DNA from 4 places in the Bacillus sp. ISL-77 genome. Region 3 is predicted to be linked to each of the others. Evidence: predicted binding sites of a transcription regulator. Region 3 holds the regulator's gene; each other region holds the start of a gene.
The links. Region 3 encodes Rex, which represses fermentation and respiration genes when NADH is low (regulators of the CRP and FNR family bind a similar motif). Its sites were predicted from a motif close to TTGTGAAATATTTCACAA; they were not measured.
Positions count from the first base shown of each region.

Region 1: J7E77_RS02040 (AtpZ/AtpI family protein) is a predicted target of Rex. The motif match lies at 3,663-3,680, and genes of this name have one in related genera.
Region 2: adhE (bifunctional acetaldehyde-CoA/alcohol dehydrogenase) is a predicted target of Rex. The motif match lies at 4,216-4,233, and genes of this name have one in related genera.
Region 4: J7E77_RS16285 (DoxX family membrane protein) is a predicted target of Rex. The motif match lies at 6,994-7,011, and genes of this name have one in related genera.

Region 1 covers NZ_JAGGQY010000007.1:41,505-49,870, forward strand. Annotated here, with positions in the region: gene J7E77_RS02030 (NERD domain-containing protein) at 70-1,089, shown strand; gene J7E77_RS02035 (S8 family serine peptidase) at 1,180-3,459, shown strand; gene J7E77_RS02040 (AtpZ/AtpI family protein) at 3,834-4,058, shown strand; gene J7E77_RS02045 (ATP synthase subunit I) at 4,061-4,435, shown strand; gene atpB (F0F1 ATP synthase subunit A) at 4,458-5,171, shown strand; gene atpE (F0F1 ATP synthase subunit C) at 5,258-5,470, shown strand; gene atpF (F0F1 ATP synthase subunit B) at 5,570-6,100, shown strand; gene J7E77_RS02065 (F0F1 ATP synthase subunit delta) at 6,097-6,633, shown strand; gene atpA (F0F1 ATP synthase subunit alpha) at 6,659-8,167, shown strand; gene atpG (ATP synthase F1 subunit gamma) at 8,262-8,366, shown strand, end outside.
Region 2 covers NZ_JAGGQY010000032.1:78,246-86,611, reverse strand. Annotated here, with positions in the region: gene J7E77_RS12565 (cadherin-like beta sandwich domain-containing protein) at 32-1,174, shown strand; gene ppc (phosphoenolpyruvate carboxylase) at 1,353-4,112, shown strand; gene adhE (bifunctional acetaldehyde-CoA/alcohol dehydrogenase) at 4,408-7,011, shown strand; gene J7E77_RS31170 (hypothetical protein) at 7,249-7,380, shown strand; gene J7E77_RS12550 (helix-turn-helix transcriptional regulator) at 7,578-8,015, shown strand; gene J7E77_RS12545 (hypothetical protein) at 7,996-8,366, shown strand, end outside.
Region 3 covers NZ_JAGGQY010000093.1:16,551-24,916, forward strand. Annotated here, with positions in the region: gene J7E77_RS28710 (2-hydroxycarboxylate transporter family protein) at 1-1,108, opposite strand, end outside; gene J7E77_RS28715 (response regulator) at 1,228-1,935, opposite strand; gene dcuS (DcuS/MalK family sensor histidine kinase) at 1,913-3,532, opposite strand; gene J7E77_RS28725 (sulfite exporter TauE/SafE family protein) at 3,729-4,481, opposite strand; gene ystJ (NADP-dependent malic enzyme) at 4,753-6,000, opposite strand; gene J7E77_RS28735 (redox-sensing transcriptional repressor Rex) at 6,160-6,816, opposite strand; gene moaC (cyclic pyranopterin monophosphate synthase MoaC) at 6,853-7,350, opposite strand; gene J7E77_RS28745 (ABC-F family ATP-binding cassette domain-containing protein) at 7,529-8,366, shown strand, end outside.
Region 4 covers NZ_JAGGQY010000039.1:1,643-10,008, reverse strand. Annotated here, with positions in the region: gene J7E77_RS16310 (MFS transporter) at 1-745, shown strand, start outside; gene J7E77_RS16305 (DUF3231 family protein) at 1,179-2,183, shown strand; gene J7E77_RS16300 (M4 family metallopeptidase) at 2,546-4,177, shown strand; gene J7E77_RS16295 (class I SAM-dependent rRNA methyltransferase) at 4,738-5,934, shown strand; gene J7E77_RS16290 (hypothetical protein) at 6,113-6,334, shown strand; gene J7E77_RS16285 (DoxX family membrane protein) at 6,395-6,904, opposite strand; gene J7E77_RS16280 (SRPBCC family protein) at 7,130-7,519, opposite strand; gene J7E77_RS16275 (SRPBCC family protein) at 7,576-8,031, opposite strand; gene J7E77_RS16270 (ArsR/SmtB family transcription factor) at 8,015-8,338, opposite strand.

The DNA of each region.
Region 1 (8,366 bases), on a different contig from region 3:
AATTTTTAAGGAGGATATCTAATCTTTTAATAGAAATTACCACTGAATATATAAAAAGAGGTGATGTATATGGTCGTTTTAGAACTGAAGTTACCAATTCAAGCTTACCAATGTATGGCGGTACTCCGCAGGGTATCGAAAAATCATCCAATCAGACCGACAGTCGAACGAGATTTAAGATCGTGGCTGAAGGGATACTACGGCGAGAAGGAATGCAGCTACTATCTTTCGCTTTTGCAAGAAGATCAATATTACATTTTTCATGGCCTGCGGCTAACTGACAAGAAGGCATTCCAAATTGATTTAGTGATACTTTCACAGAGGTTTATCTTCATGGCAGAAGTCAAAAATCTATCGAAGAAATTGATTTTTAACAAGGAAACCAATCATGTAACCAAGGAATTTAATAATGAAGAAGAGGGCATTTCGAATCCAATTCTTCAGGTGAAAAGGCAAAAACTGCAATTCGTAAATTGGCTCAGAAAGATGCAAATGCAGGGTTTGCCAATTGAAAAAGTGGTAATCATCAGTAAACCGACGACTAAAGTGGAAACAACTCCTGACAATCAGCAAATTTTCAATGAGTTGATTTATGCCGAGTCACTTCTGGACAAACTGGAAGAGCTTGAAATGAAGTATCAAAAACCCGTGTTTAGCAAAAGAAAAACCAGCCAATTAGTCGACCTCCTTTTAGTCCACCATCAAATTCCTATTCCTGATATTCTCCAAACGTACAAATTATCCAAGGATGACATTATTACGGGTGTGATATGCCCTAAGTGCCAAACCGGTACGATGGCGTTTTACTCTGCTAAGTGGCACTGCCCCATATGCGGGCATTCCTCCAAAACAGCCTTTTTTCAGTCGGTCGATGATTATTTCCTCCTGCTCGGACCGACAATAACTAGAAGGCAGTTCGCTGAATTTTTGCATATTGACTCCACCTTCATTGCGGGGCATCAACTACGATCGCTCAACCTCCCGTCGTCCGGATCCAAACGAGGGACCATTTACACCCTTCCGAAAAATCAGCTCCTGTGCCCGCTTGGTGAAAAGGAAATCAACGCATACACAATTCCCACCAGGTAAATAGGAAATACCCGATGCCCGTTTCCCAAAATAGATGTGCATACTTTCCCCCCTCTAAGAAAACGATATGGAAAAAGGGGAAATCCATCGATGAAACTTCTACTCGCGTTACTGCTAGCTTTTCAACCTCCGAAAATACTCATCCATCCTTCGATCACCAAAAGCACGCAGGAGACAACTGCCATAATAATCCTGGACAAACCACACACCGACCAGGAAATCCTGCAGCTCATGAAACCCTACAAAGACGTTAAGCTTCGCCGTGTTTTCCACCATGCGCTTGATGGATTCTCGGTCGAAGGCAGCGCAGAAACACTTGCCGAAATCGGCCGCAGCCATAAACAAATCAAAAACGTCTCGCCGGTTATTACCTACCAAGCCGAAACCGAGGAAAGCGTCAAAATTATTGGTGGGGAGGAAGTCCGCAGTTTTTTTGATAAAAAAAATGAACGGCTGACGGGAAAAGGGGTAACGGTCGGGGTTATTGATACGGGCGTCGATTACACCCATCCCGACCTTAAGCGCAACTATGCCGGCGGCCGGGACCTGGTTGACAACGACCGCGATCCGATGGAAACGCTCGCCCTCGGGAAGGCGACGATCCATGGAACCCATGTGGCCGGTATTATTGCAGCCAATGGAAAAATAAAAGGCGTTGCCCCGGAGGCAAAAATTGTTGCGTACCGCGCGCTTGGGCCGGGCGGGGGCGGGACCACCGTGCAGGTGCTCGCGGCGATTGACCAGGCGATTAAGGATAAAGTGGATGTCGTCAATCTCTCGCTCGGAAATGATATAAACGGGCCCGACCTGCCAATCAGCCTCGCCCTCAACCGCGCCGTCGATCGCGGAATCGTCGCCGTGGCGGCTTCTGGTAATTCCGGGCCAAATGTTTGGAGTGTTGGCTCACCTGGAACCGCCTCCAAAGCGATATCGGTTGGTGCATCGACCCCAACTTTGGAGACACCCTATCTATTAATAGAAGGAAGTCGGGATAAATTCCAGATTGAACCGCTCGAAGGCTCAGCCAAGTGGGCGCTCGACCGCTCCGCTGACATTGTCGATGGCGGCATCGGCAGACCTGATGAATTGAAAAATATTGAAGGGAAAATTGCCCTCATCAAAAGAGGGGTCTTAACTTTTTCCAAAAAAGCGGAAAATGCGAAGCGGGCAGGGGCAAAAGCGGTGCTCATCTACAACAATATGAGCGGCGGCCGTTTCATGGGAAACCTCGATACGCAAATGTCGATCCCAGTCGGCGCCATCTCGAAGGAAGACGGGGTTATTTTACAAAAAGCCTTAAAAAGACAAACCACCTCGGCGCGGGTCACGGTCAGCGAGGATTCGGACCGGCTCGCTGACTTTAGCTCGCGGGGACCGGTGACGGGAACGTGGGAAATCAAACCAGATATTGTTGCCCCCGGAGTAGCGATTAATTCGACGATTCCGGGCGGCTATTTGTCGCTTCAAGGGACGAGTATGGCGGCGCCGCACGTCGCTGGGGCATGTGCATTAATTAAGCAGGCCCATCCGGACTGGACACCCGAACAAATCAAAGCGTCCCTGATGAACACGGCAAAACCGCTCGCAAAGTCTAATAGCGTTGACCGTACGGCGGCCATCCCGAACGCAGCCGGACGTAAGACCACTACCATCAACGGGCGAACCCTTGGTACACAGGGAGAACCCGCCTACTACCGCACCTTTGAACAGGGGGCAGGCAGAATCCAGGTTGACGAAGCGATCCAAGCCACCACACTCGTCACACCGAGCAGTATCCGGTTTGGGAAATTTACGGAACAGAGTGATGTCCATAAAGCCTATCTTCATGTCGAAAATACAAGCCAGCAAGACCAGCGTTATTCGTTTGATATCCCGCCATATATCGATGGACTGGAATGGCGGCTGCCGCTTTCATTTACGCTCGAGCCTCAGCAGACAAAGGACATAACGGTCGAGTTGACGGTCGACCCGCAGGTGTTTAAAGGGAAAATTCACGACGGATATCTCCGCTTGCAGGCGGGCGGGGCATCAGTTCGCATTCCCTATCTCTATGTTTTAGAGGAGCCGGACTATCCACGGGTCATGGGCTTTGATTTTGCCGAAGGAGACAAACCAGGACAGTACCGCTATGAGGTGTATTTGCCGGGCGGGGCGGAGGAATTTGGGATTGCCTTGTTTAACCCGGAGGATTATCGTTTTGTCGGCTATTTAGATACGATTACCAATGTGAAAAAGGGACTTGTTCGCAAGGACATCCCAGACGACCAGCTTCCAGCAAACGGGACCTATTTAGTAAAGGTTTTTGCCAAAAAGGCCAGCAAAGAGGACCATATCCAACGGATGATCACGATTGAGAGGATAGAAGACTAAAAAGCAATTTTAAGAAAAGACCTTGTCCACACCAAGACATGGTCTTTTTAACAAAATCATAATAAAAGTTCATAATATTGTACCATTAGTATAATTATAATTGTTCACAAAATAGACACAAAATGAACAAAATTCCTTCACAATTTACTCTACAATAAGATTGTTGAGTAAATTCCAAATTGGAAAATACTTCAGGAAATACTTTGTGGCATAATTCACGTAATTTAATTGACATTGACAGGGTGCTATTGTATGCTAACTAAGGGTGTAAATGATAGGGTTTTCATGTAAATAAATCTATCTAAAGATAGTATTTAGGTTATGGATATTACTTTTTGCCCGATTGACATTCTCTCAGAGTGAGGATGTGTTATATGCGTAAAAACAACCGCAACCCATTACAAGCTATGGCTTTAATGTCCGCAATTGTCTCCCAATTAGTAGGTTCCATTCTAATAGGTATTTTCTCAGGCAGATGGCTGGATCAGCATTGGGGTACCGAACCAATTTTCTTAATAATCGGACTGCTTATAGGTCTTGGAGCGGGTACCTATTCCATGCTCCTTTCAATCCGCCATTTCTATTCAGGAGATAAATAACTATGCCAGATTTCAGAGTAATGTTCAACAGGCAGCGCAAATGGATTTTTTACTTGTTGTCCATTTATGTTCTAGGCTGGGGCTTCACCTCGTACCAAACCATATTTCTAGGGCTGATTCTTGGGACATGCTTTAGTTATTTGAATCTTTGGATACTAGTTAGAAAGACGGAGAGCTTTGATAAAAAGGTAACAGAGGGCAAAAAACCCAAGTCCTTAGGGTCGCTCTCGAGGATGGCTGTGGCGGGAATTGCTGCGTTAATCGCATTAAGATACCCAGAGCAATTCGATATGATTAGTTTAGTGATAGGATTAATGACATCCTATATTGTCATTATGATAGATTATTTTTACCATGCATTGCATGTACATAAATGAAGCGGAAGCGAGGTGAGTTTACATGCATCATGAGGTTCCAGAGTTTAAATTTATGGGCCTTTGGTTTAACGGCGCAAATATGCTGATGATCACAGTAGCAAGTCTAATTGTTTTCCTAATAGCCATTCTTTCTACACGAAAGCTGGCAATGAAACCTACAGGGATGCAAAACTTTTTTGAATGGGTGATGGACTTTGTTAAAGGGGTCATCAACAGCACGATGGATTGGAAAGAAGGCGGAAGGTTCCACATCCTTGGAATTACATTAATTATGTATATTTTTGTATCCAATATGTTAGGTCTTCCATTTGCGATTGTGGTTGATGAAAAGCTTTGGTGGAAATCACCAACGGCCGATCCAATCATCACTTTAACACTAGCAGTTATGGTTTTGGCACTATCCCATTATTATGGTGTCAAGCTAAAAGGTGTAAAAGGCTATGCAGAAGGTTTCTTCAGCCCAATGAAATTCTTATTCCCATTGAAGATCATTGAGGAATTTGCCAATACGCTGACTCTTGGTCTGCGTCTATATGGTAACATTTACGCTGGTGAGTTGCTTCTATCACTATTAGCAACAGGCCTGGCACATCAAGGAATTGCTGGTACGATTGCGGCTATCCCGCTAACATTGGTATGGCAAGGGTTCTCTGTATTCGTTGGTACGATTCAAGCTTATATTTTCACAATGTTAACAATGGTTTACTTGGCTCATAAAGTGAGTCACGACCATTAATAATACACCGTTCATTTTCATGAACAAAATAAAAAATTAATTGATGTTTTATACATTTAAGGAGGAAAAAAGTAATGACAGGATCAATTGGTGTTTTAGCAGCAGCAATCGCAATCGGTTTAGCAGCAGTAGGTGCAGGTATTGGTAACGGTCTTATCGTAGGTCGTACAGTAGAAGGTATCGCTCGTCAACCTGAACATCGTGGTTTGCTTCAAACAACTATGTTTATCGGGGTTGCGTTAGTAGAAGCATTACCGATTATCGGTGTAGTTATCGCGTTCATGGTATTAAACCGATAATAGTAGGAAAATTCAAGATGGCGATGATCAACAAATCCTCGCCATTCATTTATGTGTTTTTGCTATCGTTAAGCAACTCTTGAAAGGAGTGAACCGAGGGTGTTAACAAACAGTTTAGTATTAGCCACTGCTGCTGAAGGCGGCGGCCACATTAATACTGGGGATATTTTCTTCCAGCTTATCGTTTTTCTTGTATTGTTAGCCTTGCTCAAAAAGTTTGCATGGGGTCCATTAATGGGTATTATGAAGACGCGTGAAGAGCATATTGGTAGTGAAATTAGTGCGGCAGAAAACAGCCGTTTAGAAGCAGAAAAGATTTTACAAGAACAAAGAAATCTTTTAAAAGAAGCACGTAATGATGCGCAAAACTTAATCGAAAATGCCAAAAAGCAAGGTGAACTTCAACGTGAAGAAATCGTTGCGGCATCTCGTACAGAAGCTGAACGCGTCAAAGAAGCAGCAAAGCTTGAAATTGAGCAGCAAAAAGAAAAAGCTGTTGCCGCTATTCGCGAACAAGTTGCCTCACTATCTGTATTAATTGCTTCTAAAGTAATTGAAAAAGAATTAACTGCAGCAGATCAGGAGCAGCTCATTAACGAATATATTAAAGAGGCAGGAGAAGAGCGATGAGTAACTCAATGGTAGCAAAACGCTACGCGTTGGCTCTTTTCCAAATTGCGAAAGAAACTCAAGCGCTCGGAGTTATTGAAGAAGAACTTCGTGTAGTGAAGGAAGTTGTACAATACAATCCTGAATTAAAAAATATCTTAAATTCTTCTAAGCTTTCAATTGAAGAGAAAAAAGAAATCATTAAGTCATCTTTCGCAACAGTAAATGTAAATGTATTAAATACAATGTTGATCTTAATCGACCGCCACCGTGAAGACCAAATCGTTGACGTGGCAAATGAATTTTTAGAGCTGGCAAATGATGAGATGGGCATTGCCGAGGCGCAAGTTTACAGCACCCGTGAATTAACGGATGCGGAACGCGAAGCAATCTCATCTGTATTTGCAGCAAAAGTGGGCAAAAAGTCCCTAAAAATTGAAAATATCGTAGATTCCAACCTGCTTGGCGGTATCCGCCTTCGCATTGGAAATCGTATATATGACGGGTCATTAAGAGGAAAACTCGATCGTTTAGAACGTAAATTGTTAAGCTAGATTCGAAAGATTAGGGGTGAAACTCATGAGCATCAAAGCTGAAGAAATTAGTGCCCTGATAAAAAAGCAAATTGAAAACTATCAGGCGGAAATTCAAGTAACTGATGTTGGTACAGTTATCTCAATCGGTGACGGTATCGCACGTGTTCATGGCCTCGACAATGTCATGGCTGGAGAACTTGTTGAATTTTCAAACGGCGTTATGGGTATGGCACAAAACCTTGAAGCAAATAACGTTGGTATTATCATTCTCGGACCTTACACTGAAATCAAGGAAGGTGACGAGGTTCGCCGTACAGGACGCATCATGGAGGTTCCAGTTGGTGAGGAATTGATCGGACGCGTGGTAAACTCGCTTGGACAACCAGTTGATGGTATGGGGCCAATCAATACAACAAAAACACGCCCAGTTGAGGCAGTTGCTCCAGGCGTTATGGCTCGTAAATCCGTTCATGAGCCATTACAAACAGGTATTAAAGCGATTGACGCCCTTGTGCCAATCGGACGTGGTCAACGTGAGTTAGTCATCGGTGACCGTCAAACAGGTAAAACATCTGTTGCGATCGATACGATTATCAATCAAAAAGGTCAAAACATGGTTTGTATCTATGTTGCGATCGGTCAAAAGGAATCAACCGTTCGTAACGCAGTTGAAACACTACGTAAATACGGCGCGTTAGAATACTCAATCGTTGTTACTGCTTCTGCATCACAACCTGCTCCGTTGCTATATTTAGCTCCATATACTGGTGTTTCAATGGCTGAAGAGTTTATGTATGCTGGCAAACACGTATTGATTGTATATGATGATCTTTCTAAACAAGCAGCTGCCTACCGTGAGCTTTCCTTGCTGCTTCGTCGTCCTCCAGGTCGGGAAGCCTATCCAGGGGATGTTTTCTACTTGCACAGCCGCTTACTAGAGCGTGCCGCAAAAATAAACGATACACTTGGTGCTGGTTCGATCACTGCGCTTCCGTTCATTGAAACGCAAGCAGGGGACGTTTCAGCGTATATCCCAACAAACGTTATTTCAATTACTGATGGACAAATTTTCTTACAATCTGACTTATTCTTCTCCGGTGTTCGTCCGGCGATCAACGCGGGTCTTTCCGTATCACGTGTAGGTGGATCTGCACAAATCAAGGCGATGAAAAAGGTATCTGGTACCCTACGTCTTGACCTTGCCTCTTACCGTGAATTAGAAGCATTTGCTCAGTTTGGATCAGACTTAGATAAAGCGACTCAAGCAAAACTTAATCGTGGTGCACGTACGGTTGAAGTTCTGAAACAAGATCTTCACAAGCCACTATCAGTTGAGAAGCAAGTTGCAATCCTTTACGCATTAACACGCGGTTTCCTTGATGATATTCCATTAGAGGATGTCCGTCGTTTTGAATCAGAATACCTTAATTGGTTAGACCACAACCGCAAAGAGTTGTTAGACCATATTACAAAAACGAAGGACCTTCCTTCTGATGACGATATGGCTTCTGCAATCAACGCCTTCAAAAAGACGTTTGCAGTTTCCGAATAATAGGGTCTGACATTTAGAACGGTGAGCGGGCGGCACCCGTAAGGCGGGCCGCACGCCCAACCAGACATTCTTTGAAAAAGGGTGGTGAGAACCTATGGCTTCATTACGTGAGATAAAAACTCGTATCAATTCAACTAAAAAGACGAGCCAAATAACAAAAGCAATGGAAATGACCTCTGCTGCAAAGTGGAATCGTGCC
Region 2 (8,366 bases), on a different contig from region 3:
TCTCCAAAGATAGTAGACAGGAGGATTGACTATGAAAGAACCGATTCAAAGCAAAGCCCTAAATGTAATGCTTGTAATTTCAATGGTATGGATGGGGGTTGGAACGTACATACCAACAGCATATGCTGAAACAAATACGTCTCCAGTCCAAGAGGACCAACAAGAAGGCAAACTATCAAAAATAGAGATAGAAGGAATTAAGCTAGACCAGCTGTTTTCAGCAGATTCAAAGGAATATTCTGCCACAGTAAAAAACGAGGTTCAATCGATTAAGTTATTAGTAGAAAGCAGCAATCCAGATTCATCGATTACAATAAATGGGCAGACGGTTATAAGTGGAGTTGTCGGTGCATATTCCCTTCAAACAGGTGAGAATAAATTTATTATTTCCGTGGATAATGGCAGTAACTCAACCAATACCTATAACCTGACTATAATGAGAGAGGAAAATGATAATAATTTCTTGCAAAGTATTAACCTATCAAAAGGGCAGTTATCACCAAACTTTTCTTCTACTGGTACAGACTACAAGGTAGTTGTTCCAAATGACGTTCCTGTGATTACCATTAAACCTACATCTGTTGAAACAACATCAACTATTAAGGTGAATGAAACTTTAGTAACAAAAGATGGCGCTGTAGTAGAACTTCCCGTCGGAGAGTCGGATATTATTATAGCTGTAACAGCTGAAAATGGTGAGAAAAGAATTTATACCTTACACATTACAAGAGCAGCTGCTGAGATTAAAACCAATACCAATGCCAATACCAATACCAATGCCAATTCAAATCAGAATAATAAACCGGGTCTTTCCCAATCAACATCGCAACCAAATAATCTGCCCAATTCTACCCAACCTACATCACAACAGGCGAGTTCTTTGACCGTAGAAAAAACAAGTAAAGCGTTACTTTCCTCACTGTCAGTTTCAGAAGGATCCTGGGATAGCACCTTTACGAGTGATGAGTTTACCTACCATGTAACCGTGTCAAGTGATATGGACGAGGTAACTCTTAACCCGATTGCAAAATCCAGCAATTCAGAAATTTTGATTGAAGGCAGTACTAAGGAAACAATTAAGCTAGAAGACGACTCGAAAACGATTATTTCTATTATCGTAACAAACGAAGATGATCGAAAAACATATGTGCTAGTATTTGATAAAGAATCTTAAAATGAAGAACTTTTATATTTTTTTTTACTTGAAGAAACCTGCATTTGACAGGTTTTTTTGAATCAGAATAAACTTTATTTTTAAAAAACAGCACTTATTTTCTAACATGATGCAAAAAATTATGTTATATTAATAAATAAAAAATTTACCGAATTTTCGATTAAGGGAAGGTGGCAGTATGACTATAGAATTGAAATTGAATGACAGCAGTCTTCCGTTGCGACAAGACGTGAAATTACTGGCTAACATGCTTGGTGAGATTCTGCTCAATCACGGTGGTACCGAACTACTGGATAAAGTGGAAAAAATACGTTTAATGTGTAAGACATTAAGAGAAAATTTTGATCAAGCTATCTATGATGCATTAAAGGAAGAAATTGCTAGTCTAAGCGCACCTTTAAGGAAACAAGTTATTCGAGCATTCTCCATGTATTTCCATTTAATTAATGCCGCAGAACAGAATCATCGTATTCGTAGACGGAGGCAGTACCAACTAGAGGATGAAACTATTGTCCAACCCGCCTCAATAGAGAGTGCTATTCTTTCGCTTAAAGAGAACAATATTAAGGAAGATGTCATTCAAGATATCCTTAATACTTTGTCACTTGAACTCGTTATTACAGCCCATCCAACAGAGGCAACTAAGCGTTCAATTCTTGAAATTCAGCAGCGGATTGCTGTTATCCTAAAAAGTCTCGATCATCCGTTATTAACAAGTAGAGAAAGAAAAAAGCTTGAAGAGAGTTTGTTTAATGAAGTTTCAATTCTTTGGCAAACGGATGAATTACGGCAAACTAAGCCTACGGTTTTAGACGAAGTGAGAAACGGACTATATTATTTTGATCAGACCCTTTTCGAGGTTCTTCCTGAAATCCATCAGGAAGTGGCAGATTGTTTAGAGAAGAATTACACTCAAACACAATGGGCAGTTCCAAATTTTCTCCGTTTTGGATCATGGATCGGTGGAGACCGTGATGGGAATCCCAATGTTACACACGATGTTACTTGGGAGACACTAAATAGGCAAAGAAGACTCGTTTTAAAAAAATATAAAAATGTTCTCGTTGATTTAATGAAACGATACAGTCATTCCACTTCAAGAGTGGAGGTAAGTAATGATCTTCTTAAGTTAATTGAACTAGAAGATACCTATTTAACCGATGAGAAAAAATGGCCAATTCAAACGGAAGTGTACCGTCGAGCATTTGCTATCATTATTGAACGAGTAAAACAAGTAGGTAAAACGGACTTGGGCTATAAATCTTCCGATGAATTACTAGAAGACTTATTTATTATTAAAAAAAGTTTGAAACAGCATCATCCAGCAGCACATGAATTAATGACTATTCAAAAGCTGATTCGACAAGTTCAATTGTTTGGTTTTCATTTAGCGACACTAGATATTCGGAATCATAGTGGTGAACATGAAGCAGCCATGACCGAAATATTGCGCAAAGTCAATATCTCTGAAAATTATGCAGAGTTGGCGGAAGAAGAAAAACTAAAAATCCTGCAAAATATCCTAAAGGATCCTCGCCCGCTTCTATTATTAAATGAAGATTATTCGGCGGAAACACAGGAAATGATTAAAGTATTCCAAATGATCAAGAAGGCACACGAAGAATTCGGGAAGCGGTCCATTTCCGTTTATCTTGTGAGCATGACAAAATCCCCAAGTGATTTACTAGAGGTACTTGTTCTTGCTAAAGAGGCTGGGATTTATCGACTGCACGCAGATGGGACCTTAGAAAGTCATTTACATGTGGCTCCATTGCTGGAAACAATTGACGATTTAACCGCTGGGCCAAAAATTATGGAAACACTATTCGAAATGCCTGGCTATCGAAATCATTTGCAAATTATGGGGGATCAGCAGGAAATAATGCTTGGTTACTCGGATGGAAGCAAAGATGGTGGTACATTGACAGCTAACTGGAAACTATATAAAGCTCAAATTGAAATTCATGAAATGGCAAAGAGATACCAGATCGGACTTAAGTTCTTCCATGGACGTGGTGGTTCGTTAGGCCGTGGCGGCGGTCCATTAAATAAAAGTATCCTGTCTCAACCGGCAGAAACAATTGGCGACGGTGTTAAAATTACGGAGCAAGGTGAGGTTTTATCTTCACGCTATTTACTTGAGGATATTGCTTATCGGAGTTTGGAACAGGCTACTTCCACGCTGCTCTTAACGGCAACACATATATCAAAAGAAGCGAAGCAAGGTTTTCAACGTGATCCAAAATGGGTTGAGTCGATTGAAGAAATTTCAAGCTTGGCTTTGACCAAATATCAATCACTTGTATTTGGAGATCCAGATTTCCTTACCTACTTCACGGAAGCGACACCACTAAGAGAGCTCGGAGACTTAAACATTGGCTCAAGGCCAATGAGCAGAAAAAATCAGGGCCGCTTTGAAGATTTAAGGGCAATTCCATGGGTGTTTGCTTGGACTCAAAGCCGTCAATTGCTTCCAGCATGGTACGCAGCAGGTACTGGTTTGGCAGGATTTGCAGCTAATGGAGAACAAAATTTGCAGATGCTTCAGCAAATGTATGAAAAATGGCCGTTCTTCCAATCAACGATTGATAACCTGCAAATGGCATTAATGAAAGCTGATATTACGACAGCCAGAGAATACTTATCCCTTGTGAAAGACCAGACCATTGCAGAACGGATCTTTACTAATATTCTTGAAGAATACGAAACAACAAAAGAAGTTCTCCTTAGAATTACAGGTGATAATGAATTGTTAGATCATACACCAAATATAAAGGAATCGGTATATAGAAGAAATCCATATGTCGATCCGCTAAACTTTTTACAAGTTGAATTAATAAAAGAACTAAGAAATCAAGAAGATCCTAATGAAGAACTTTTAATTGAAGTTTTGCTGACAATTAGTGGGATCTCTGCAGGATTACGAAATACTGGTTGATATTGAAGGACAAGCCATAAACTCTCTCGAAAGAAGAGTTTATGGCTTTTTTCAAATATAAGCGAAGGTGATGAAATATCATGTTGCGTAAATTTTGAACACTTAGTGAATTTTTTTAAAATGAATGGTTATTCATTCATTCTCGCGCGCAATTCAACAATTTTCGATTTATCGACCGTGATATATTTTAGCCAGTAAAGAAAAGGGAGTGACCTTAATAGCATTTGAATTATAACAAACCTATATTCAGTCGAATTTCCGAAATGAAATGAAATGAATTAGGAGGAGATATTAATTGGCAGTTGAAGAAAGGGCAGTACTAGATAAACAAATGATTACTTCAATAATTGATACATTAGCTAATAACGCTGCGAAGGCGCTCGGTGAATTCCGTTGTTTCAATCAAGAAATGATCGACGAAGTCGTCAAACAAATGGCTCTCATCGCACTTCAAAATCATAAGAATCTAGCAAAGTCTGCCGTTAGTGAAACAAGAAGAGGTGTTTATGAAGATAAAGTATTCAAAAACATGTTTGCCACAGAGTTTATTTACAACAATATTCGAGATATGAAAACTGTTGGTGTCATTAGCGAAAACGAAAATGAAGGAATGGTAGAGATTGCCGAGCCAGTTGGTGTCATTGCGGCGGTCATTCCGATTACAAATCCGACGTCCACAGTTATTTTTAAATCATTGATTTCGCTTAAAACAAGGAATCCAATTATTTTTGCTTTTCCGCTATTTGGGCAAAAATGCTGTACTGAGACAGCAAAATTACTTAAGGAGGCCGCTATAAAGGCAGGCGCTCCAGAAAATTGTATTCAATGGATTGAAGTTCCCTCACACGAAGCCTTTCAGGCCTTAATGAAGCATCCGAAGATATCCCTCATCCTAGCAACAGGTGGACCAAATTTAGTAAAGGCGGCTTACAGTTCAGGCAAACCTGCACTTGGAGTTGGCGCTGGAAATGTCCCTTGTTATATTGAAAAAACCGCTAACATCAAACGCGCTGTCAACGACATTATCTTATCAAAAACATTTGATAATGGCATGATCTGTGCTTCTGAACAAGCTCTTATAATCGATCAAGAAATTTATGAAGAAGTAAAGCAAGAAATGATAGCAAATAATTGTTATTTTCTTAATGAAGAAGAGCGATTAATGGTGGAAAAGGTCGCAGTTTTTGAAAAAACCAATTCTATCAATCATTTAATCGTTGGATTGCCCGCCTCGAAGATTGCTAAATTGGCTGGAGTAAATGTCCATAAAAATACCAAGATCCTCATTGCTGAATTAAAGGGAGTAGGTCCGAAATATCCGCTTTCATGTGAAAAACTAAGCCCGCTTCTTGCCTGTTACAAGGTTAATAGTTTTGCAGAAGGCATGGTTATTGCTGAGGAAACATTGGAATACGGTGGACTTGGACACTCAGCTGCGATTCATACAGCTGATCAAACTTTAGTAGATATGTTCGCACTACGGATGAAAGCCGGCCGAATCATGGTCAATACACCATCGACCCATGGGGCAATTGGGGATATTTATAACACATCATTACCGTCATTAACGATCGGATGTGGAACTTATGGGGGGAACTCGGTGTCACAAAATGTTGGAGCACAAAATTTGATAAATATTAAAAAGGTTGCAAAAAGAAGAACGTTTACCCAATGGTTTAAAGTGCCATCACAGATTTTCTTTGAGAAAAATTCAATTCAAACGCTTGCTTCAATCCCAGATATCTCAAAAGCATTTATTGTCACAAGCGGAAGCCCTGTGAAAAATGGCTATGTCGACAAGGTACTTTATTATCTTAAAAAGAATCCAAGTAAAATCCAATTTGAAACATTCTCCGAAATTGAACCAGAACCGGACATTGATACAGTTATGACTGGTGCGGAAAGAATGAGAAAATTTCAGCCGGATTGTATTATTGCCCTTGGTGGTGGTTCAGTAATGGATGCTGCGAAAGCGATGTGGTTATTCTACGAACATCCAGAAACTGATTTTCATAGTTTAATGCAAAAATTCTTTGACCCAAGTAAGAGAGTTGTAAAATTCCCAGCTCTTCGTGGAAAAGCAAAATTTGTTGCGATTCCGACTACTTCTGGAACGGGTTCAGAGGTCACTGCTTTTTCTGTCATATCAGATAATAATGCAAATATTAAATACCCACTTGCAGATTTCCAATTGACACCTGATGTTGCAATTATCGACCCGCAGTTTGTCATGACCGTTCCAAAGCAGGTTACTGCTGATACAGGGATGGATGTCCTGACACATGCAATTGAGTCCTATGTCTCAGTATTGGCGAATGACTATACAGATGGACTTGCATTGAAAGCAATTCAACTTGTCTTTAAGTATTTGCCACTTGCTTATAGGGACGGCAGTGATGAACTAGCTCGCGAAAAAATGCACAATGCATCGACAATTGCAGGGATGGCTTTCGCCAATTCCTTCCTAGGGATAAATCATAGCCTTGCCCATGTATTAGGTGCAGAATTTAATATCCCACACGGACGTGCCAATGCGATTCTTTTGCCGCATGTAATCCGTTACAATGCAGCAAAACCAAATAAATTCATGACCTACCCTAAATATGAAAGTTTTATTGCAGACGAGCGCTATGCTGAAATTGCCAAAATGCTTGGCCTACCTGCAAGTACAACGGAGGAAGGTGTTGAAAGCCTAATTCAGGCAATTATTAAGCTTGCTGAGGACCTGGAAATTCCAATGAGTATCGAAGCAAACGGAGTCAATAAAACAGAATTTGAAAGCAAAGTAACAGCTCTCGCAGAACTTGCCTTCGACGACCAAGACACAATTGCCAATCCAAAACAACCATTTATTAGCGAACTTGCGGAGATATACCATCAGGCATTTAGTGGGATATAAACTTAAAAACCAGACATTTACAAAACTCTTTTTTAAAACAATAAATTAAGTGATTAAGCGGGTGCTTCAATATCACCAGAAAGTCTAATTGAGTTTGCAAAAATCAATCTTGCAACATATAAAGTTCCAAAAGAAATTGAATTTTTAGTATAAAACTTCCGGATTATCGGAAATAAACGTTGAACTAGAAGCGAATTTACTAGGGATTCATTAATATCTCTTGAAAGGATGCGAGTAATGATGACTGACAAAAACGAAATAGAAAAAGACCAAGTAAAAGAGACAAAATCAAAGAAGAAAAAACAAGAAATTGAAACCTCTCTTGAAACTGAAACAAAACAGGAGGGAGAAACTGGAGTAGTAGTGTAAATAAGGTACCCCCAACTTGCTAATTAATGCTTTTTCCATTTCACACCACCTTCTTATTTTCAATAGTTTATTACCAAAATAAGAGAAATGTAAACGTTGTTATTTTACTATTATTCATATTTATTTACTGTGTTGACAAAATATTACCAATAGGTGTAAAATACATATATATATATATTGGGTGAGGTGATAAAGATATGGTGAATCAAGACAATCAAACAATTAATCCTTCGAAAAATTTTGTGCTACCATTTATTTTATTGCTTCTTAGCAAGGTTTCTCTTCATGGATATGAACTTAGCCAGAAGCTAGAGGCATTCGGGTTTAAGACACTTGATCAGGGAAATTTATACAGGTTGTTAAGACAACTTGAAAAGGACGAGCTTCTATCATCAGAATGGGATACTACCGGGAGTGGTCCTGCTAAAAGAAGGTACTCCATAACGAATGCCGGGATCACATTCTTAAAGGGATATGCCAATCAACTTGAATCCTACCAATCGTTATTGGATCAATTTTTCAAAATGTATTCCAGTTTCTTTGAGCTCTATTTGCCTTCATTTCATAAGAAGGATTCCATAGAGAAAGTCAATAATAGAAAGAGGAGGAAAGACGATGGCACAGAAGAAGAATGAAACCGTTCTATCTGCAGTAGAAACAATTAATCAAGCAGCAGAGGAATCGGTAGCCGTAGGTTCATTTGTTAACACATTTTGGGATCAATTCGAGCTATCACGTGAACGTGCAGAACAGTTACGGGAAAATGGCGAGGATGCATATATTAATGCATTAAAGGAAGTCATCAAATTTAATAAGCAATTTAGGAAATCCGTTTCAAATTTGTATCAACAGTCGAAAAATACTAACAAGGAAATGGTCTCAGAACTGATGCATCAATTACCATTCGGTAAAGAAGATGTCAAGGACGAGGTGTTACCAATACCCGAAACTGAAGAGCTTAAGAAACAATTTGTAGAGGTTTCAGG
Region 3 (8,366 bases):
AGGTACAGACAACCGCATATCCAGGTGTGACGATTTTTACTACATCCTTAAGCGGTATATACAGCATTCCTAATCCAACCATTAATGGCCAGGTTAAACTCGATGATACAAATTTATATAAGTGATAGGCACCTTGTTCCATTTTAGCCGGCATTACTTTAATACTTTTCACAACGGCTGCTGCAATAATCATTAACACTGGCCCAGGAATACCGAGGAATTTATTTCCTAGTCCACCTAAGATAAAGAAACTACACGCTATTAGCAGTCCAGCACCCATGAGTGGGAAATCAACCGGTTTATCTATCGTTGCGGCTTCTGAGATACCATCGCCGCCTTTTGTCTTCACTAATACTCCATTACCAGTCAGATGCTTCTTTTTCTCCCCTAAGCGTGATAAAATCCCTGCACAAATGATGGCGACAATATTTCCAATCACCGCTGCTGGAATTAATTGCCCTACAAATGATTCAGAAGATTTTCCGAGCACTTCTGCGTAGCCTAATGAAAGTGGCAAAATTCCTTCTCCAATCCCACCGCCGATAATTGGAACAACAATAAAGAATAATGTGTGTTTCATGTCATATCCAAAAAGCAAACCAACAAGAACGCCTACTGTAACAGATGCAAGTGTTCCGAAAATAAGCGGGATAAACATGCGTGTAAAGCCTTGAATTAAGACTCTACGATTCATCCCAAGAATACTGCCCACTACTAAAATAGAGATATAGAGGTAAAGGAAATTGGATGTTTTCATCAACTGGGTAACCGCGTTCATACCAGTCGTGTTAATTACACTAAAATAGACTAAAATAGACGGAATCAAAAGTGCTAAAATTGCCGGTCCGCCAATATCCTTTAGAACCGGAATCTTCATGCCAAGATCGCCAAGTAAAATACCCATAACAATAATAATGGCAAAGCCACCAATCATATCCGCTGGAAGCAATTTATAGACGGCTGAAAAGTAGACAACAGCTGCGATAACGATATAAAGTGGCAGTGGAACTACCCCTACCTTCAAACTGCCAAATTTACCTAAAATCCCCTTATTTTCCTTTTCCCCTGCAACAACCGTAAGCGATTGCAACTTTCTTGCTGGTTCCATAAGTGTTCATCCCCCAATCTATTGATGTTTCTATCATATTCTGAATTAAACCGCTTTCATAGTTTATGTAAATTTAATAAGGTTTTTGTAAATAAAAAAAGTAAGCAGTTTTAGGCTGCTTACAAAAAGTTTTTGATCAGATGTTGTTTCAATCGATTAAATTCATGCTGGTAAACGGGTCTCCCTACTGTACCGTAGATTACCTTAACGTCAAGGATTCCAATTTCCTTTAAAAAATTTAAATACTTACGGACCGAGACCCGAGAAATTCCCACGACCTTCACTACGTCCTCTGTTGAAAACGGGACATTTTTTAACTCTTGAATCGTATCCCAGATTTGCTTAAGGGTATCTTTTGTCAATCCCTTTGGTAAATCTTCGATAAGAGGCCTATCCTCTCGGTGCAGTAATTGATTGTCCAATACGTCTTGGTTAATCACTTGTTGAGTTTGAATAAACTTTGTTTGATCCTTATATGCAACTAATGCTCTACTAAAGCGTTCAAATTCAAAAGGCTTAATTAAATAATCAACGGCTCCGTATCTTAAAGCCTTTTTAATCCGCTCCATATCTGACGCAGCTGAAATAATAATCACATCGGTCTCTTTCTCATTTTCACGAAGGTAGGTTAACAGCTCTAATCCTTGTTTCCCCGGCATAAATATATCCAATAAGATAAGATCGATTTCTAGTTTTTCAATTTTCCCAATCGCCTCATCCACGGATGCGGCCATTGCCATCAAGGTAAATCCATGAACTTGCTCAAGATAGCGTTTATTAAATTCAGCCACCATTGGGTCATCTTCAACAATCATTACCCGGATCATTCTGGACCCCCTCCCCTTCATATGGTATATACACGGTAAAAACAGTCCCTTTTCCAGGCTTTGATGAAAGAATTAATTCCCCTCTCAGCTTCTTAATCGCCTGCGAAACGAGATACAGTCCTAACCCTCTATTTTCACCTTTTGTTGAGAATCCTTTGTTAAAAATTTGATTTTGCAGTTCTTCACTCATCCCTGCCCCTGTATCATTTACTTCAATTGTTAAAATATCATCGCCATATTCGAATTCTACTGCTATTTTTTTAACCGTACAACCATTCACAGCCTCGGTGGCATTATCAATTAAATTGCCAACAATGGTTATGAGTTCGTGTGTCACATCAGAAACAGCGGGCTGCGGAAGAGGCTGTTCACAGGAAACTGATAACTCTGCCCCTGATTCCCTTGCATAACTCAACTTTCCAATTAAAAAGCCAGCTAAAACAGGGTCCTTTATCTTTTTGGTAACGAAGCCAATTTCGTTATTACGATGATCAACCGTTTCATTGATGTATTCGACAACTTTTTCATAATAACCTGTATGGACCATCCCCAAAATCACATGAAGTTTATTCATAAACTCGTGTGCCTGGGCCCGAAGTGCATCGGCGTATGCTCTTACTCCTGTCAGTTCTTCAGCGAGTACCTGTATTTCTGTTTTATCGCGAAAAGTAGCAATTGCGCCCACTACCTTATTCCCAACGATAACGGGGACTCGGTTGGTTAAAATGGTCATCCCATTTATATTCTGTTCTTCATCCAATTCAGGTTTACCTGTTTTTAATAAATCACTTAAGCGAGTAGATGACATATATTCTTCTATATTTGTCCCCATTGGGTTATCTTGCAGGCCTGCTTTATCAAACAGCTTTAAGGCTGCTCGATTGACAAGTGTTATGTTTGAGTGTTGATCCACTGCAACAATTCCCTCACGCACCGATTGAAGCATCGCGCTTCGTTCCTCTAATAATTTAGCAATCGCAAACGGCTCAAGCCCAAGTAAGATCTTTTTTATATATCTAGCTAAAATAACAGCCCCGAGAACACCGATTAAGATACCAATCATCGTCCCAATATAAATCCCCATTCTGCTCTTTTTGACGGCCTTTTCCACATTATCTAAAGATATCCCAACAGCCACGGCCCCGATCTGCTTCCCGGTTGCATCCTTAATTGGCGTAAAGAAGCGTAATGAAGGTCCAAGAGATCCCTTTGAAATAGATTGATGCTCTTTTCCTTTTAGGACAGGCCCTTCATCTCCACCCTTGAATGGTTTCCCTATCTCTTTACTATCAGGGTGGGATTTTCGGATCCCGTTCATATCCATCACAACAATAAAGTAAACGTTCGTGACCTTTCTCATTTCATTGGCAAACGTTTGGATTTCCTTTTCATTCTGTTTTCTACTCATTGCATTAACAACAAGCGGACTATGAGCAACCATTCGAGCCACATTTCTTGCTTTCTCAGCCTGACCTTTTTCCGTCTCCTTAGCAATTCTCGAACTTATTAGTAAATCTGTTATCAATAGTGAAAAAGTAACCACCATACACACAAAGACAATAATTACCGACTGTAAACTCCATCTTCCCTTTCTCATATTTCCCTCCATCTTTGAGAAGGCGACAGGCACCATTCTGATCTCCACCTGATGACATACTAACCATCCCGGTAAGTAAACGCAAAAAGGCTGCAAAGCATTCTTATGAAAATACCTTGCAGTCTTAGAAACTTTCTTTAACTTAGGCTGGTCTGAGAGTTCATCGTCTCAGTTAACCATCCTTGCGAACGATGCCTTAACTTATGAGCAAAATAGCTCCTGCGATAATAGGGGTCAGGACCATCGCACCTTTTAATACGGGCTGCGGAGCAAGGGCTGTAAACTTAGCCCCGACATAGGAGCCAATCATCGTTCCTCCTACCACTTCAACTAACAGGGTTAAATTCAGGTATCCTTCGAAATAGTAGCCGATTCCTCCTGCTAAAGCGATCGGCAAAATAACGAGCATTGTTGTACCCACTGATTGCTTAAGCGAAAGTCCCATGATGACCAGCAATCCGATTTGAATGAACGGTGCAGCACCTATCCCAAATGTACCAGACAACAATCCGGTAACCAACCCGACAACTGCCGCTTTCTTAATGAGAAACAGGTTGCCAGGTTTCACTTTTTTGTTGTTTGCCTTTATTTTTTGAACAATAAATAAGCGAACAACCAAGATCACAGCCGACAAAAATAACATCCCCGCTGTTAACCAATGCAAAGAATGAGTCGGAATCAAACTGGCTAGTTTTGAACCTAAATAGGAGGCAGCTGCCCCAAATCCGCCGACGATTAAACCCGTTTTAATTGAGATATTTCCTTGACGAAAATGGCTGTAGGCACCTGACATGCTAGTAAATACCATCGCTGCTAGTGATGTCCCTAACGCCATATGTATTGGTACTCCAAAAATAACTGTTAAGATGGCAATAATAAAGCCAGAGCCGCCTGCCCCGACAAATCCTAATAAAATCCCAAGCACAAACATCGTCAGCACAATCGCCAACTTCATCCCCTCCGATTGCAAAACCCTAGATGTCCTTCTAGGAAATGTTTTATTACTTACCTAAGGACGGGGTCATACCGACAAAATGAGTCAGTTCACCATCGATTTTGTCCTTATTTTACCCACTGATTTGAAAAAGAAAAAACTATCATTCATTATTGTACTAAAAATTTAAAAGATATATTGGAATTATGCCCTAATTTCCAAAATTTGAAAGACTACCTCAACTAGGTTGAGGTAGTCTTCCCTTAAAAGCTAGATTTTACTCGACCTAAGCAAGCACTGGTTGTTTTGCTTCTGCTAATGCTGATAGGCGTTGCTTAATTTCCTCAACATTGATAATTTTTTGGGCTACCCCTGTTTCCATTGCAGTATACGCAACCGCGGTTGCTACCTGTGCTGCGACCCGAGGGTCAAATGGATCTGGAATGACATAATCGGCATGGAGCTCATCCTCTGAAATTAAACCAGCAATTGCATAAACCGCGGCGAGCTTCATTTCCTCGTTGATTTCCTTTGCACGGACATCTAAAGCACCGCGGAAAATTCCTGGGAATGCAAGCACATTATTAACCTGGTTCGGAAAATCAGAACGTCCTGTACCCACTACAAGTGCTCCTGCTTCTTTGGCCACATCCGGCATAATTTCCGGTACCGGGTTGGCCATGGCAAAGATTATCGGGTCACGGTGCATAGAACCAACCATTTCCTTCGTAACGGCCCCAGCTGCTGATACCCCCACAAACACATCTGCGTCAACAAGCGCATCGGCTAACGTTCCTTGTTTTTGCTCGCGATTTGTGATTTGTGCCATTTCATCTTTGAATCGATTCATTCCAACCGGGCGGCCTTCATAAATAATTCCTTTTGTATCACATAAAATAACATCCTTCACGCCCATATGTAGCATAAGTTTAACAATCGCTACTCCTGCTGCACCTGCTCCATTTACTGCAACACGAATATCTTCAATTTTTTTATCCGCTAATTTTAATGCGTTGATTAAACCAGCCGCTGTTACAATCGCTGTTCCATGCTGGTCATCATGAAAAACAGGAATATCACAGGCTTTGCGGAGGCGGTCTTCAATATCAAAGCATTGCGGCGCAGCAATATCCTCCAAGTTCACTCCGCCAAATGTTGGTTCTAGCAATTTGACGGTTTCTACGATCTGGTCTGTATCAGTTGTGGCCAAGCAAATGGGAAAAGCATCAACATCTGCGAATGATTTGAATAACACGGCCTTTCCTTCCATCACAGGCATCGCAGCTTTTGGTCCAATGTTCCCAAGCCCCAGGACTGCTGTCCCATTGGATACAACTGCAACTAGATTGCCCTTTGAGGTATAATCATAGACTTTATTTTCGTCTGCATAAATGTCCAAACATGGCTCTGCCACACCAGGTGAATAGGCTAGGCTTAAATCTTTTGCATTATGTACTGCAACCTTTGAATAGATTCCAACCTTTCCTTGATGCTCCTTATGCATTTTTAACGCTTCATCTCGTAAAATTGACATTGGATTTCCCCACTTTCCGAATTAGTAACCGCTTGCACTTTATCTATCTAAATCTTAGTGCATAGGTCAATATTTTGATAGATTATGTAATTAAAAAAAGCAGGGATTTAATCATACAAAAGGCTTTCCACAAATTTTGTGGAAAGCCTTATTAACTAATTATTCTTCATCTATTTCCACCGTTGGATAATGCTTTAAAAAGTAGACTAGCGATTGAAGCTCCACAGCCAAGTCAATATGATGGACCCTTATTAATGGTGGAACATTTAACCTTGCCGGAGTGAAATTTAAGATCCCTTTTACATTCGCTTGGACCAGTCGATCGGTTATCATTTGTGCGGCAGGAGCCGGAACCGTTAATATCGCCACTGAAATATTAGTTTCTGATAACACCTTCTCTAAATCATCCATAGGATGAACGGGTACCTCGCGAATCATGGTTCCCATTTTGTCGGGATCCACATCGAAGGCGCATTCTATTTTTGTGTTATTATTTTTTAAAAAGTTATAGTTTAAAAAGGCAGTCCCAAGATTTCCGACTCCTATTAAGGCAACCTTAGTTAATTCATCCTGATCTAAGGTCTTTCGGAAGAAGGATATTAAGTAATTAACATTATACCCATAGCCCTTTTTTCCTAACGCACCGAAATAGGAAAAGTCGCGGCGAATCGTTGCTGAGTCTACCTTTACTGCTTCACTCAATTCCGCTGAAGAGACCCTTTGCTTGCCGGAACTATGCAGGTTTTTTAGAAATCGATAATAGAGGGGCAGCCGTTTTGCTGTCGCCTGTGGTATTTTCGTTGTTTCATTACTCATAATCTCCCACACCCCATGAATGGTTTAGTTAAAAATTTATTTAACTCTTTCATCTCTTTTAAAATCACCGTTTTTACCGCCTGTTTTTTCGACAAGATACGTCGGTCCAATTACCATACCTTTATCAACGGCTTTACACATATCATAAACTGTTAAGGCACATGCGGATGCGGCTGTTAACGCTTCCATTTCCACTCCTGTGTTCCCCTTCGTTTTAACGGCTGCAGCAATATATAATTGATAATTCTCATCCTTATCCTGTTCCCAAGAGAAAGAAATATTAACACCTGTTAATGGAATCGGATGGCACATTGGAATCAAATCCCATGTCTTCTTTGCTGCCATGACAGCTGCTACCTGGGCCACTGCTAAGACATCGCCCTTCTTCATCTCATTATTAGTTATTTTATCATAAATTTCTTTACTAACGGTAATGCTGGAATGAGCAAGCGCCGTACGTGCCGTTTCCGGCTTATCACTGACGTCGACCATTTTTGCTCTGCCTTCTTCATTAAAATGCGTAAATTCTGCCATATAAAAAATCCTCCCATCAAATCATACACTATTTTTCCTTATATGTGTGTGAAACTTTGAACTAAATATTACATTTTATGTCGATTTAGGACCCTTACTCCGCTAATATGGCGAGCAGTTTATTGCCGACATACCGGGAATAAGGTACACTAATCCTATGTAATAGAGGTGAATGAGAATGATTTTGCTACAGGTTAATCAATTACAAAAATATTATGGTGCTGACCTTATTTTATCGAATATTAAGCTCGAATTACAAACTCGGGACCGTGTTGCCCTTGTTGGACGCAATGGGGCGGGAAAATCGACATTGTTGAAGATTATAGCCGGACACTTGTCGCATGATGGCGGAGAAATCATCAAGCCAAAAGAAGTGACGATTGGCTATTTAGCTCAAAATACTGGGTTAGAATCATCATTATCCATATGGGATGAAATGCTGACGGTTTTTGAACCGCTGCGATTGATGGAAAAACAACTCCGCACACTTGAAGAACAAATGGCTGATCCTCTTGTTTTTGAAGACAGTGGCAGGTACGAAAGGATCCTAAAAGAGTACGATCATCTTCAGGTGAAATTTAAAGAACAGGGAGGGTATCAATATGAGGCAGAGATGCGCTCCGTCCTTCATGGGCTGAATTTCCATGACAAATCCTTGATGATATCTAGTTTAAGCGGCGGTCAGAAAACTCGTCTAGCCCTTGGTAAACTCTTGTTAACCAGGCCTGATATCCTAATATTGGATGAGCCCACAAACCACCTTGATATTGATACGCTTTCCTGGCTGGAGCAATATTTACAAAGTTATCATGGGGCGATTTTGATCGTTTCCCATGACCGCTATTTTTTAGATAAAGTTGTTACTCAAGTTTATGAAGTATCCCGTAAGCAAATCCAAAGGTTTACAGGCAACTATAGTTCTTACCTTGATCAAAAGGCGGCAAATTATGAGCGTGATTTAAAGCTTTTCGAAAAACAACAGCAAGAGGTCGCTGATCTCCAAGACTTTATCAACC
Region 4 (8,366 bases), on a different contig from region 3:
TGTTTACCAGCATTACGGCATTAGTGCAGCGATTGCCATTATGGGTATTGCCTTTATGCTATCGGCAGCGATTCTATTTATGCTTCCTCCTGACCGGGAAAGCGAAGAAAATGCTGTAAAAACCACACTTATGGAGGAAATGAAGGAAGGCTTCCGTTATGTTTGGAACAGCCGGGCACTGACTTTGCTGGGTGGCTGTTTTGCAGCAGCAGGTTTAGGACTGGGGCTAACGCAGCCACTTTCCGTTTTCCTCATTACGGAACAACTTGGTTTACCTAAAGAGATGCTGCAATGGTTGATGGCAGCGTTTGGAGCAGGGATGATTTTAGGTGGAGGTCTCACGATGGGGTTAGCGAAAAAGACTCCTCCGCAAATCTTGCTTGCAATTGGAATGAGCGCAAGTGCTATTGGATTTTTTGTAATGGGGCTTTCAGAGCAGTTATGGCTGACATTGACCGCGCAATTTATTAGCGGCTTGTTTATGCCCTGTATTCACATTGGAATTAATACGATGATTTTGAAAAATACAGATGAAGCTTTTATTGGTCGAGTCAATGGCATTTTAAACCCGATGTTTATGGGGACCATGGTCATTACCATGAGTGCGAGCGGATGGCTGAAGAAAACAACTTCGCTTGTCGCGATGTACGAAGCGTCAGCCCTACTCTTTATAGTGGGTGTAATTATCCTCATTCCACTCTTCAAGCGTTCGGTTAGTATATTGAAAAAGAGTGAGGAAGTATAAGTTTTAAAGCTGCTCTGTTTTTTAGAGCAGCTTTTTTATGCAAAAAATCGCCAGTGCCATCTGCTTCTTTCTGCCACAAAAAAAAAGTAGTGGAAGCCTACGATTTTTTAGTCTTGATAGCTTGCTGAAAATAAGGTTGATCGCTTACATTGACATTTTTTGAATTTGTATTCGTGCTAATTAATAAGTCTCCATTTGCATTTGCAAAAAAAAACCTGAAAGGCGAAGATCTTTACCCATTGTTTCCCGAAGTAAATTTTCCACATCATTAAAGTGTTGGATCGTTAATAGTTTAAGAAACCGCAATTGAAGGAAAGAGGGATAAAAATTCTGTTAAATCCTGTATATGTATAATAAATGTTCTCTTATTGTGGATTCTAATACCAAATGGTATTTATAATCCGAATTTATATGAAAGAACTGAGGAGATTCTATGGAAGATAAAATAAAAATTCGATTAACGGCTGCCGAAATGTCAACATTATGGAGCCAATATTTGAGTGACACACTTGCGGTTTGTGTGTCCAGTTATTTTATAGAGAAGGTGGAAGACGAGGAAGTACGTCCCATCATTGAATTTACACTGGATGTAGCTAAGGGCAACATAACGATTATGCAGGAACTGTTTAAAAAGGAGAATTTCCCTGTCCCGATTGGCTTTACGGATCAAGATATAAATCCAAAAGCCCCAAAACTATTTTCAGACACTTTTGTTTTAATGTTTTTTCGCAATATGTCTATTCTTGCACTGGCTGCAAGTAGTGCAGCATTAGGATTGGTGACACAGGCAGATATCGTCGATTTTCATAAACGTATATTAAATTCTGCGGTTAAGTTGCAGGATCTGACAAGGGATCTCATGTTGGAACAAGGTACATATATCAGACCTCCCTACATTTCTACACCTGACAAGGTTGATTTTGTGAAAAGGGATCATTTTTTAGCTGGCTTTTTCGGACATAAGAGGCCGATTACTTCTGTAGAAGTCACGCATTTGTTTTTAAATATCCAAACAAATATGATTGGAAAGGCACTAATAACAGGGTATGCACAGATTGCACAGGATCAAGAAGTGAAAGAATTTTTGGTAAGAGGAATGCAAATTGCGCAACAACATGCAAATCAATTTAGTGAGATTTTAATAAAAGAGGATCTTCCCGCTCCAATGAGTCGGGATTCAGCTGTTACCGACTCAACCGTCCCTGTTTTTTCAGATAAATTAATTATGTTTAATATTTCATCAATGATTGCAGCAGGGATTGGAAATTACGGGATGGCCATCGCTGCAAGTCCAAGAAGGGATATTGCGCTAAAGTATGCGGCTTTGATTCCGGAAATCTCTCTGTATGCGGAAGCAGGAGCGAAGATTATGATCAAGCATGGGTGGATGGAGGAACCTCCTCAAGCAGATGATCGGGATAAAATCATTCAGGGCTAGGAGATTAAGTTTAAGTTACTATATTCAACTATTTTTTCGAAAACCGTCATTTTTTAAATGTCGGTTTTTTTCTTATTTACTTAAACTGCATATGAATTACCTTTTGATCCTATGAAGTTATTAATAAAAAATTGAAACTTTTGGACCATCAGGATTTCACCCGTTTATTCCTCCAAAAAATAATCGAATAAATTTTCCCAACGCAAAAATGAACTTAGCGTTGGATTTTTAATAGAATAGATGGTATTTTCGCTGGTGCCTGACACCATGTCCCACACTTTTTCCCAATTATCCTAAAAGATTCATCGTGTTATGATTATTTTGAAAATTCGTACAGAAAGATCATTAGGAGGCGGTTGGAGATGAAAAAGAGAACTTCACTTGTACTAGCTTTGGGATTAACGATGGGGTCTGTACTACCGATTACTGCTGCGGCGGAGACAATTCCTTACAATGTTACGGTTAAGAAAGACGCGTCGCAGTTTGGTAAGGATGCAAAGGTCAACTGGAAGAAAGGACAAACGGTACCATCTTTTGTCCATGGGAAACTATCGACCAAAGTTTATAAAGACATAGATGGGATTAAGCAATTTTTAAAAGAAAATAAGGCACTTTATCAGTTAGATACAGCTAAAGATTTAACATTACTCGATGTTGAGACGGACGGGCTAGGCAGCACTCACTATAATTTTATTCAATCGATTCAGGGGATTCCAGTGGATGGGGCGAAGTTTAAGGTCCATACCGATAAAAATGGAATCGTTACAGCAGTCAATGGTGATGTGTTCCCAGAAGCATCTTCTTATTTCAAAGGGGCCCTGAAAGCACAACTATCCAAGGAAACTGCCCTTGAGCAGTCTTGGAAATCTATAAAAGTAACCAAAGAGGAAACCATCACGAATGCTGAAGCAGGTCCTACTGGCAAAAAAATAGAAGATACCGTTGAAAAGGCGGAACTAGTTGTTTATAAAAATGGTAATGAATTTAATCTGGCTTACAAAACAAATCTGCAATTTATTCAGCCATATCCTGCAAACTGGGTGGTCTATGTGGATGCCGTTAATGGTAACATTATAAATTCCTATAATGCAGTGGCTGATGGCACTGGGGTCGGTGTTCTAGGGGATACAAAAACTCTTAACACCTACTATTCGAGCGGTACTTACTATCTATATGATATTACTAAGCCAATGACGGGTGTCATAGAAACAAGAACGGCGGTAAATAGATCCCGGTTACCTGGAAATTATTCTGTTGACCCTGACAATAATTTTAACGCAACGTCACAGCGAGCCGATGTAGATGCCCACTACTATGCGGGTGTCGTCTATGATTATTATAAAAATACGTTTAATAGAAACAGTTTTGATAATAATGGAGCGACTCTTCGCTCAACCGTCCACTATGGCAGGAATTACAACAATGCGTTCTGGAATGGTTCGCAAATGGTATATGGAGATGGGGATGGAATTACCTTCCGTTCATTGTCGGGTGCGCTTGATGTCGTAGCCCATGAATTAACACATGCAGTAACAGAAAGAACAGCTGGGTTAGAGTATCAGTATCAGTCAGGTGCATTAAATGAGTCCATTTCTGATACGTTCGGAGTATTCCTTGATAAAGGGGATTACTTAATGGGTGAGGATGTGTACACGCCGAATAAAGCTGGCGATGCTCTTCGCAGTCTTTCAAACCCTGGTCTTTATGGACAACCGGAGAATATGAGCGGCTACGTGAATACTACTTCGGATAATGGAGGAGTTCACACGAACAGCGGGATTCCCAATAAAGCAGCCTATTTAACGATTTCAAGTCTGGGTACAGCTGTTGCTGAAAAAATCTACTATCGAGCACTCACAGTTTATTTAGCTCCACAAAGTGATTTTAGCGACGCACGCGCGGCTCTTCTTGCAGCTGCAGCTGATTTGTATGGCTCAAGCAGCACACAGTACAATGCCGTTAAAACTGCTTGGACACAAGTGGGAGTAAACTAGGCCATTAACTATTTCCAATGTCAGCCGTCACATAATGTGATGGCTGACATTATTATGGGCAAAAAAAATAGATTGGTGTCAGGCACCAATCCAAAATGGGAAGTTTTAAGAAATGAGCTCTTCGAACCATTTCCTAATTAAGTTACCTTTATCATAACTTAGGTGGAACTTGTGTGGAAGTTGTGAAGATGGGCCAAAGGGCAAAAAAAAATAGATTGGTGTCAGCACCAATCAAAATTATGGGAAGTTTTAAGAAATGAGTTGTTTGAACCATTTCCATATTAACTTGTTTATAATCATAAGAAAAAGATATGTAGAACTTATAGTGAAGTTGTGTGGAAGTTGTGAAGATTTCAACAGACCAGTGTATTTTATAAAGGCCTGCGCCCATTTAAGGATTAAAAGAATAATGATCACAACTGCTACTGGATTAGTGGCGGGTTTTGTTTTAGAACAAGCAGAATTAATGTTATGATAACGTTATTGCTCTCCAGTTGATTTGTAAGGCAAGATATTGTCTAAAATATTTTTATAGGATAAAAAACAGATGGGATGACACGATGAATAAAGAAGTCAGTCTTAAGGTGAAAACAAAGTTTGTAAATAAATTTAAAAGCGGCTATCCACTTATTTCTAAGGAAGCCATTATAAATGTGAACGACCTCGTAGAAGAGGGGTCCATTGTTAAATTGGTCGATGATAGAAATATATTTATTGCCAAAGGCTATTATGGTAAACAAAATAAGGGTCTTGGCTGGGTGTTGAGCAGAAAAGAAAATGACTCTTTTGATCAACGTTTTTTTGAGAAAATGCTAAAAGAAGCGATTAAGGAAAGAGAATCATTTTATCAAAGTTCAGAAACTACCGCGTTTCGAGTGTTTAATGGTGAAGGCGATGGAATCGGTGGTTTGACGATTGATTACTTTGCTGGCTATTATTTATTAACTTGGTACAGCAAGGGTATCTATCATTTTCGAGACTATATCATTCAAGCTTTAAAGGAACTGGTTGAATTCCAGGGGATTTATCAGAAAAAGCGTTTTGATGAAAAAGGGCAATACATCGAGGAAGATGACTTTGTCGCAGGTGAAAGAGGTCAGTTCCCGCTTATTGTCAAAGAAAATGGCGTCAACTTTGCAATATATTTAAATGAAAGCGCCATGGTCGGGGTGTTTTTAGACCAACGGGATGTAAGGCGCACAATCCGAGATGTGTATGCAAACGGTAAGACAGTTTTAAATACTTTCTCTTATACGGGGGCTTTTTCCGTGTTTGCAGCTCTAGGAGGAGCAACGAAAACAACAAGTGTAGACCTGGCAAATCGGAGTAAGAGTAAAACGATTGAGCAGTTTAGTGTAAATGGTGTGGACCATGAAACACAAGCAATTATTGTTGAGGATGTATTCAAGTACTTTAAATATGCAGTCAAGAAACAGTTGAAGTTTGATATGGTCATCCTTGATCCGCCGAGCTTTGCCCGGTCAAAGAAATTTGTCTTTAGTGCGGAAAAGGACTACAAGAATCTTCTAATCGAAGCGATTGCCATAACTGCGGACAACGGAACCATTGTTGCATCCACAAACAGCAGCGCTTTTGGGATGGATAAATTCAAGAGCTTTATCGATGCTGCCTTTAAAGAATCTGGCAGCCGGTACAAACAATTGGAAGAATTTTCACTTCCCGTCGATTTCAAAACCGTCAAAGAATTTCCAGAAGGGGACTACTTGAAGGTAGTATTTATTAAAAAAATAAGATAAGAATGGTGCCTGACACCCACATGCATTGAAATGTAGGGGAGGGCCTTTTTTTATTTTTCAGGGTGTTGTAAATCCCATTTTTGCAATATAATAGAGGGAAGATGTTCACGAAATTGTCAAAAAATGCTACTTTCTTAACTTACATATATATATATAATCATTTCTGGGGGGAAGCGATATGATTAGAGCGGCTATTGCTGGTGTTGTTGGTTTTGTGCTTATTTTTATCGAGTCGATGATTGTGATGAAGCTAAAAGGCCTTGAAACGATTGAATTTGGCGGGTTGGCTCCGTTCATTAATGTCTGGGCTATGAATTTCTTTTTCATGTTTGCCATCCTTACACAGTTAACCAATTGGTATATGAACAAAGAAAGTTTAAAAGAAGATAAAAGTTTTTAGTATTAAAAAAAGCGACGCAATCTGGTAGGATGACCAAGACTGCGTCGCTTTTTGTTTGGATTAAACATTATGTTTTACAGTTTTATTCCCTTTAAATGCTGTGTTGCGAATGAATGGGATAACCCAACGGTCAAGACCGATGCGGCCCGCATTATAGCCTGAGAAAAGAATAATTGCTCCTAAGAAAAGATCTGTTGGAATATGTGATACGGTTCCTGCTAAGAAAAATGAAAAGTTCATCACAAGGCCAAAGAACATGGCGGCAGTTGTTAAACATCCAAGAATAAGTCCAAGTCCGATTAAGAATTCACCTAGTGGGACGATCGTGTTAAAAATATCAACGTTTGGTAAGGCGAAATGCTTTAAGAAATCAACATACCAGCCATAAACCATCGCACCGTCTGGACCTTTCACTGGATTAGCGATTGCCCCTTTTAGATAGCCAGAAGCATCAAAACCGCCTGATAATTTGTGGAACCCAGCTGTTATCCAAGAATACCCCATATATAAGCGAAGAACAGTTAAAATTCCAGCGGCAACTTTGTTTTCCCTTAACCAACTTACTACCATGTGAAACACTCCTTTGTTAATTAAATTTTATTTGTTTGTTCGTTAACTACATTGTTACTATACCAAACTTATTTTGAAATAAGGGTAAATTGTTCACTATTTCACATATTCGTAAAAAAGTTGTGAACATTTTATTAACAGAGTCTTGAACTCCATTACTTCCTATTTAATAAGAAAAATGCTTGGAAATGCTCCAAGCATTTTTAACGTCATTCTGCGTGTGAATTAACCTAAATACTTTTCTAAAGGGTTCCAGTAATTCGCTCCCCATCCAGCTGCAAGATGTTCTCCTTCAGCCTCAGGAAAACCTATGTGGTCGAAAACCAAAAGGGTTTTTGAGTCTTGTTCTTTTAGCTCAAACTTAGCAATAGAGTAAACACCCTCTGGCCAGTTCGCTACTCGCCAAGCTTGTACTATTCGCACACCTGGAACAAGTTCAATGTTTCTTCCAAGAATCATGCCGCCAAAACACGAAAAAGTACCGCCAGCTTCGGGACTGATTTCTGTAGGTGCACCTCCCGTCATTTCGCTGAATTGTTTCGAATCTGTGAGTGCTTCATATATAAGTCCAGGGCTGGCATTGAAAACTACTTCTTGATGAATTGTTTTAGTCATTTTTTATTCCTCCAATATATTATTCAGTAGAAAAGGTTATTTATTTTATATAAAAATTAATGCATGGGCATTTCGGACCATGGATCTACACCTGGATCGTTGCCTTCTGCAAAATCTTTAATGCGGGGCATGTAATGTGACCATCCTTGTTGGTGCGATGGGACTTCTTCAACTGGCAAGTCATAATGAGTTAAAACTAAATTTGTGCCATTTTCTTTCGGAGTCAGTTTGAATTCCACCTTACTTGAACCAGGTGGAACGAGCTTTGATTTTTCCCAGCCCCAAGACATGACGATTTTTTCATAAGGAACAATTTCTACATATTCGCCCATGGCAATATCGCTGCCATTCACATCAATTCGATATTTACCACCGATTTTTGGTTCGAGCAGGATATGTCTCCCCATCCAGCGAACCATTTTGTCCGCATCAGTAAAGAACGAAAATAATGTTTCTGGGCGGGCTTCAATAAATATTTCTTTTGTGATGATTTCATTATTGGTCTGATTCATTTTTTCTCCTTTCTTCCTCTTCGGCAGCTTCTTTCAAACGAAGTAAACTATCATCCCAAAAACGGTCAATATACTGCTTTAATTCAGAAAAACCGTCCCTTCTAATACCGTAGTACCGTTTCGTTCCGTCTCTCCGAACTATAACTAGGCCGGATTGTTCGAGAACTTTGAGATGCTGAGAAACTGCTGGAGCTGAAATGTCAAAATGTGAGGCAATCGCGCTGGAGGTCATTTCTCCATCACGAACGAGATAGAGTATATCTCGACGTCTAGGTTCTGCTAATGCATGAAGGACTTTTTCAATCATATCGTTATTTTAGCGCACACTTAATTAA